DNA from 3 places in the Ruegeria sp. YTSA072 genome. Region 3 is predicted to be linked to each of the others. Evidence: riboswitches for the same ligand, from Rfam matches in the RefSeq annotation. Region 3 holds a riboswitch; each other region holds the start of a gene.
What was found. A riboswitch is a leader RNA that binds a small molecule or an ion and turns the genes downstream of it on or off. The one in region 3 is predicted to bind cobalamin.
Positions count from the first base shown of each region.

Region 1: it holds a riboswitch for cobalamin, as region 3 does, so the genes downstream of both, AC2FIB_RS10630 (DUF1636 family protein) here and AC2FIB_RS08430 (DUF1636 family protein) in region 3, are expected to answer to the same signal.
Region 2: it holds a riboswitch for cobalamin, as region 3 does, so the genes downstream of both, AC2FIB_RS13885 (hypothetical protein) here and AC2FIB_RS08430 (DUF1636 family protein) in region 3, are expected to answer to the same signal.

Region 1 is NZ_JBXWNI010000005.1:49,559-51,870, reverse strand. Features, by position in the region: gene cobW (cobalamin biosynthesis protein CobW) at 1-477, opposite strand, end outside; gene AC2FIB_RS10630 (DUF1636 family protein) at 474-863, opposite strand; cobalamin riboswitch at 948-1,157, opposite strand; tRNA gene AC2FIB_RS10625 (tRNA-Cys) at 1,445-1,518, opposite strand; gene AC2FIB_RS10620 (protein-L-isoaspartate O-methyltransferase family protein) at 1,746-2,312, shown strand, end outside.
Region 2 is NZ_JBXWNI010000007.1:145,215-147,526, forward strand. Features, by position in the region: gene AC2FIB_RS13875 (DNA polymerase III subunit gamma/tau) at 1-218, opposite strand, end outside; gene AC2FIB_RS13880 (protein-tyrosine phosphatase family protein) at 376-873, shown strand; gene AC2FIB_RS13885 (hypothetical protein) at 881-1,288, opposite strand; cobalamin riboswitch at 1,373-1,592, opposite strand; gene AC2FIB_RS13890 (alpha/beta hydrolase family protein) at 1,737-2,312, shown strand, end outside.
Region 3 is NZ_JBXWNI010000003.1:377,004-379,315, reverse strand. Features, by position in the region: gene AC2FIB_RS08435 (ABC transporter ATP-binding protein) at 1-395, opposite strand, end outside; gene AC2FIB_RS08430 (DUF1636 family protein) at 392-748, opposite strand; cobalamin riboswitch at 850-1,055, opposite strand; gene AC2FIB_RS08425 (bifunctional enoyl-CoA hydratase/phosphate acetyltransferase) at 1,249-2,312, shown strand, end outside.

The DNA.
Region 1 (2,312 bases), on a different contig from region 3:
GTCGTCAGCCAGGCGCTGGGCGTCCACGGCTTCGACGTTAGGGGCGAAACGACCTGCAGCGACGGCCTCAGCATCGGCCAAAGCGATCACGCCATCGACGGTAATTTTCGAGCGGATATCTGGCCAATCAAACGCTTTTAGCAGCGGTTTTGGTAGCGCCAGTCCAGACGTTTCGATCAGGATGTGATCGGGGCGCGGTTCCAGCGCCATCAGCGCCTCAATGGTCGGGATGAAATCATCGGCTACTGTGCAGCAGATGCAGCCATTGGCTAGTTCCATGATGTTTTCCGCCGGGCAATCCGGAATGGCGCAGGATTTCAGGATATCGCCATCTACACCCACGTCGCCGAATTCGTTGACGATAACGGCCAGGCGCTTGCCCTGCGGGTTCTGCATCAGGTGCTTTACCAGCGTGGTTTTGCCCGAGCCCAGAAAGCCGGTGATCACAGTGACGGGGAGTTTTTCAAGGTTGCTCATTTCAGGGCTCCAATCGGGGGAATGCGGGCCGCACAGTTTTTGCGGAAATGTTCGGGGCGTTCGCGCCATTTCACCAGACCGTCTTCAGCGGCCAGATACTTGGTGACGCCTTCGACGATGGTCTCGACATGGTTGGTCTCGTCGAGGTTTTCATAAACGAAGGTCCATCGGGACGGGCCGCCACGCAAAACGATCGAGCATCCCTGATCACAGTTCGACAGACATTCCACCGGTTTCAGGTCGACGCCGTCCGGCAAGCCAGCCTTTTCAAGTGCTTTATGCAGCAAAGTGCCGGGTCGCTGGGCGTCATCTTCGATAGGTAACCCACGGCGGCATGTCGTACAGACCAGCAACTCGACTGGTGCGGTCTCGGTCACGTCTCTCATCCCCCTCATCCTTTATACGGGGGACGGGGTTTCATGCGGGCCACGCGTCTGCACATGGACCCGACACCGGAACACCCCGCCCGGTTTCAACTTCGGGTGCTGGCAGGTCTCCCGGCTTGCGGATGTCAGAGGCGAGCCTCTGTCGGATGTCCCGCCTTCCCGGCCTATTAGGCCAGTGGCTTTGGGCACCCTCTCCGGTCACGGTCGCGGGGGCGGCTGTGCTTGGCGGAATAACCGCTGGCACATTCCCTTTTCATCCATCCGAGGATGGACACCAACGCATGCGACATGCGGCACGGGCAGGGGGCTTGTCAAGCACGACTGGGGATTGAAAACCCGCTACGTCAGAAAAGCGACTTGCCGAAGTCAGTCAGCGGCATCCGATGCGATCCGTTCACGCGAGCCAGGCGCAATTCAGCCCGGCCGTCGCAGATGATTGAGCGTTTCTCGGTTTGGCAATCAGGTAGTGCGGTTGTGTAAATGGAATCGCTGGACCCGCAATCGCAACATGCATCTGATACTGAACTTTAGGCGTCCGAAATTGCGAAATCAGCGCAGAAAGCTAAGTGCTTGGAAATAAATGGAGGCGAGTACCGGAATCGAACCGGTGTACACGGATTTGCAATCCGCTGCGTCACCACTCCGCCAACTCGCCTTTTCAAGTAAAATCAAATACTTGCCGTGGTGTGATCGGCGTTTTAGCAGCTTTCGACAGGAGCGTCCAGAGGGGGGAGCGTAAATTTCAGGGCCGGGTGCCAACTTAGTCTTTGGTTGCGACGTTGTATCTTGTGAAGATTGGAAAGTTTCCGTGTCTGGGCCGTTGCCGGTTTTTCAAGGATGTGGCAGAACTCAATCACCCAAGGGAGCAAGATGAGCGATCCAATGACAGATTTCGCAGCCCGCCGCCGGACGATGGTCGATACGCAGATACGTCCTTCTGATGTCACGAAATTTCCCATCATAGACGCGATGCTGACCGTCAAGCGCGAGAATTTCGTGCCGGACGCGCAGCGCGAAGCGGCATATGTCGAGGGATTGATCGAACTGGGTGATGGGCGCTGCATGTTGGAGCCGCGGACCCTGGCTAAGATTCTGGACATATTGAACATTTCGAACGACGAGTCGGTTTTGGATATTGCTCCGACCTTGGGGTATTCGACCGCTGTTACCGCGCGCATGGCACAGCTGGTTGTTGCCGTAGAGGAAGATGAAAATCTGGCGGCCGAATCTCAGTCTATCCTGATGGAGGCGGAGGCAGACAATGCGATTGTCCATGTCGGCCCGCTTGAACAAGGTGCCCCCGAACATGGGCCCTATGACGTGATAATGGTCCAGGGTGGTGTGGAACAGGTTCCGGATGCGTTGATCGCGCAACTTAAGGACCATGGGCGAATTGCGTGCCTTTTTGTCCAAGGTGCACTGGGGATCGTTCGGATCGGCCATAAATCT
Region 2 (2,312 bases), on a different contig from region 3:
GGGCCGATGCAGTTCATGCCTTTGGCGATAATCCGGGCAGTGGTGGTTTTGCCGGTGCCGCGAATACCGGTCATGATAAAGGCCTGCGCGATCCGATCCGCTTCGAACGCGTTTTTCAGCGTGCGTACCATTGCGTCCTGTCCAACCAGATCTGCAAAGGTTTCGGGGCGGTACTTGCGGGCAAGAACCTGATAGGCGGGGCTGGGCGTTTCGGTCATGTCTGCTCTGTCAGATTCGTGTCAGAAATGCAGCGTAGAGACCCGGGCCGCCCGCGTCCACAGCAGGCTTCGTGGAATTTCGGTTTGGACGGCGTCTGTAAGCGGGATAAACCGGCTTTCAAAATCGGGTGGGTCGGTGGCAGTGGGAGCATAAGCTTTGGCAAAATTTGCAATCTACGCGCTGCCTGTTGGCTCAGGCACCTTGGCGCTGTCCCCCTTGCCTGGCGGCGGCGGTGGGTATGTGGATGATCTGAGGGTGATACAGGACTGGAACCCCGATCTGGTGATTTCAATGACCACCGAGGCCGAGATGCAGCAGGTCGGCGCAGGCGGTTTTGGTCGAGACGTTCAAAGCAGGTCCGCGACCTGGGTGCATCTTCCGGTCGAGGATTTCGGCACACCGCCCCTGCCAATCGAAACTCTTTGGCCCCAAGCCAGCGCAGCCGCCCGGCAGGTTCTGTCCGACGGTGGACGCGTGCTGGTGCATTGCCGGGGCGGTTGTGGGCGGTCGGGGATGGTCGCGCTGAGGCTCATGGTGGAAAGCGGTGAAGATCCAAACCACGCGCTAAACCGGCTGCGCTTGGCCCGACCATGCGCGGTGGAAACGGATGAGCAGATGGCCTGGGCCATGAAACCGGCCCAGAGCGATCAGTGAACTAGGATCAGGCCGTGGCTTGTTGAACAACCTGATGCGATGGACGCGGTGCAAGGGCCGATGCCTGAAGCATGGCGCAAGGCAAGGCCGCCAAAACACCAGCAGGCAGAGTGGAAAAGTCAGGGCCGAACATCATATCGGCGTATTCGTCCAACGTGTCGGCTGAGTCGCCTGTGTTTGCCCCGCAATAGACCCTGATCCGGGCCGGGCTGGCGCGAAACCGTGCGGTGCAACCCTCATCGCAATGGGTCAGTTCGCTGGACCCGTCCACCTCAAATTCGCTGGTCGTCATTGGTTGTGCTGTTGCCATCGCCTCGGCCAAGGCCCGAGCCATTTGTGCCAATGCGGGGCAGGTTTTCCCCGTTTTCTGGCACAGGGTGGCGGTGAACTCGTGGGTCGTTGTCTTCCAGATCATAATGCGCCCTCCGCGCGGTGAGCGGGGGACGTGGAACAGGGAACTCAGCGTACTGAAGACCTGCCCGGACACCCCGCCCGAGTTTCGGTTTTTACTTTGATGGCAGGTCTCCTGACTTGCGGGTCTTTGCTTTGCCGACCTTCCCAGCCTTTCGGCCAGTGGTATTTCGGCATTGCTTACCGCTTACAGTTGCGGGGGCAGTCGCGGCCTTGGTCCGTTCCGGCATTGCCGGGCTGGACCGCACCGAGTTCCCTTTTCATCCCGCCCCAATATAAGGACGAGAACCATCACCTCATCGCTAGCGGTTGTAGGTGGCTTGAGTCAAGCGGGCTGTTTTCCATCGTTCAAGTGGACGCTTGGTCACTTTGAAAATCTGTTGACTCTAGTCGCGCAAAAGCGCGGATATGCCATATGTGAACCGAATAGTTCAGATGCTTGCGAGGGCACCATGTTGGACAACACTCCGGTCGTTTTGACCGAAGATTTCACGTTTTCTGCCGGAGACGCCGAACTGTCGGCTCGGCTGTATATGCCTGCCTCGGCACCTGATGTGGCGGTTGTAGTCCATGCAGCCACAGGCGTACCGCGCGACTATTACCAGCATTTTGCGCGGTGGTTGGTGGAAGAACAGGGTATGGCCTGTCTGACCTATGACTATCGCGATTTTGGCCACTCTCTACGGAGGCGCCTGCGCGATTCGCAGGCCACGATGGCTGACTGGGCGTTGATCGACATGCCAGCTGCCCGCGCTGAAATGCGGCGCAGATTTCCCGCCGCCCAGCAGTGGAGCATTGGCCATTCGGTTGGTGGAATGCTGGGGCCAATTCAGCCCGATATTGAACAGATCGACCGAATGATCTGTGTCTGTTCAGGTTTGGTGACGGTATCCGACCACCCCTGGCCGTATCGCGCACTGGCGACAATGTTCTGGTATGCCCACCCGCCATTGCTGGTTAAGGCATTGGGATACCTGCCGGGCAAGGCACTTGGGTTCGGCTCGGACCTTCCGGCACGTGTCTACTGG
Region 3 (2,312 bases):
ACCAGTCCGGTCAGATTCAGGATGCGGTCCAATTCCAGGGCGTGCTCAGCCGCAGATCGGTCAGCGCGGATTGGGATTTGCCCAAGGGCCACGTAGTCGCGCAGAAACAAACGCCCGTCCGGCGATTCTTGCTGACTGACTACGGCGATTATTCGGGCGCGGTCCATCGCCGAAAGCTGCCGAAGGCTGCGCCCCTTTACCAAAACGTCCCCCAGCACAATCTCTTCACCGCCGCACAAAAGATTCAGCAGCGTTGTCTTACCCGCACCGTTTGGGCCGGCAATTGCCAGAGTGGCCCCTTCATTCAGTTCGAAGTTGATGTTTTGCAGCAGTACGTCGCCGTTCAGGGCGTAATACTCCAGCCCGCGCGCCTCAAGGAAAGCTCCGCAGGTCATGCGCTTGTCTCCACTTTTAGCCGCGGCAGGCGCGCCAGAGTCTTTTCAAGAAGGGCAGGCGGGCGCTGCGTTGCGCTGGTCCACCCATCCGCGATGCGATGGTATTGATGTGCAAATTCGGCCAAAGCATCCACGTCCTCAGCCGATTGGATGTCACCGAAAAGGTACCGCGCTTTGTCGAATGCCTGAAACCCGACGGTTGTGGGACGACCGCAACCGGCCATACAGGAAACGCTGCGGATGCCAAAACTGGATGGAAGCTTGCTTGCAAGCGCAGCGCGCAATGAATCCGCCCGGTCAGAACTCTCGCAGGTCTCGCAAATCAGAAGGAAATGATCAGGACTGATCGACATGGCCCACTCCGCCTGTTGCCAAGCGCGGGCAGAAGGTGCCAATCATGTCATCACGTCTTAGACGTGTCATAAAGCCTCCTTCCAGGACGCCCCGCCCCGGGTTGGTTGAACATCGGATGGTAGGTCTCCTGACTTGCGGGTCGTGGCTTGGCCATCCTTCCCGACCCATTTGTGGTCAGTGGGTATTTGGCGTCGCTCACCGCTTACAGTTGCGGGGGCAGTCACGGACTTAGCGCTTGTTGGCAACCTCACCGTATTCCCTTTTCATCCCGTGGCGAACCATAGGGAACCATCGCGGTGATGCTTGCCCGAGTTCCGAATTTGGGTCAAGCGATAATCCGCGCCACCCCACGCACAGAGGTCATTTGTCATTTGCCAATGATCTGACTACGCTGCGTTGCAGAAATGTAGCAACAAAGGTGGATATGTTCTGGTTCCGGGGGGCCGCACATCCAATGTTTGAAACAACGAACACGCATTCAAAAACAAAGCCGGACGAGATGAAAATTCAAGAAAACAGAACCTATTCTCAACTGAAGGTGGGCGACAAGGCGCAGGTCACCCGATTGTGCACCGTGGACGACTTGTACGCGTTTGCCTCGGCTTCGGGTGACCACAACCCGCTGAATCTGGCGGCCTATGACGGTGATGGAGATGGGCGCCCCGAGGCTGTCGCTCCCGCTTTGTGGCCTGCTGGTCTGGTGGCCGCAGTCATTGGGAACATCTTGCCGGGGGCCGGTACGCAAACACGTCGGGCGGATCTGAGTTTTCATGCTTCGGTTTTGGCAGGCGAAGAACTGACTGCCTTTGTGGCTGTTACAGAAAAGTGTGAAGACGGCGACCTGACCTGTTCCGCCGAAGTGCGCCGGGTCGGGGATGACGCATTGATCCTAAGCGGCACCGTACAGGTCACGCCACCGTCGCGGCATTTGACCTTCGACTCGGTCGAGGTACCGGGACTGATCGTTCAGCGTCACCGGCACTTCGACGCTTTGTTGGAAAAGGCACGTCCTCTGGACCCGATGGCCACAGCGATCGTCGCCCCGGAAGAGCCGAATTCGCTAGGCGGGGCATTGCTCGCGTTGGAAAACGGCATCATTACTCCGATTTTGGTGGGCGACCCGGACAAAATCACCGCCGCTGCCGCCCAGCTTGGGGCCGATTTGTCCGGAGTTGAAATCATTGAAGCGCGAGACCACGAAGTGGCCGCCCAACGCGCGGTCGGACTGGTCGTTGAAGGTAAGGCCCGGATGCTGATGAAGGGTCATTTGCACACGGATGTCTTGTTACGCGCCGTTCTTCGCCGCGAAAACGGCCTGAGGACCGGGCGACGCTTGTCGCATGTGTTCGTTATGGATGTGCCGGGCATGTCCCGGCCCATCATGGTTACTGATGCGGCGGTGAATATCGCTCCGGATCTCGAAACCAAGGCCGACATTGTTCAGAATGCCATCCATCTTGCGCATTCTATTGGCATCGAGATGCCCAAGGTTGGTGTCTTATCAGCGGTTGAAACCATCAACCCGCATTTACCGTCGTCTGTCGATGCCGCGCTGTTGTCGAA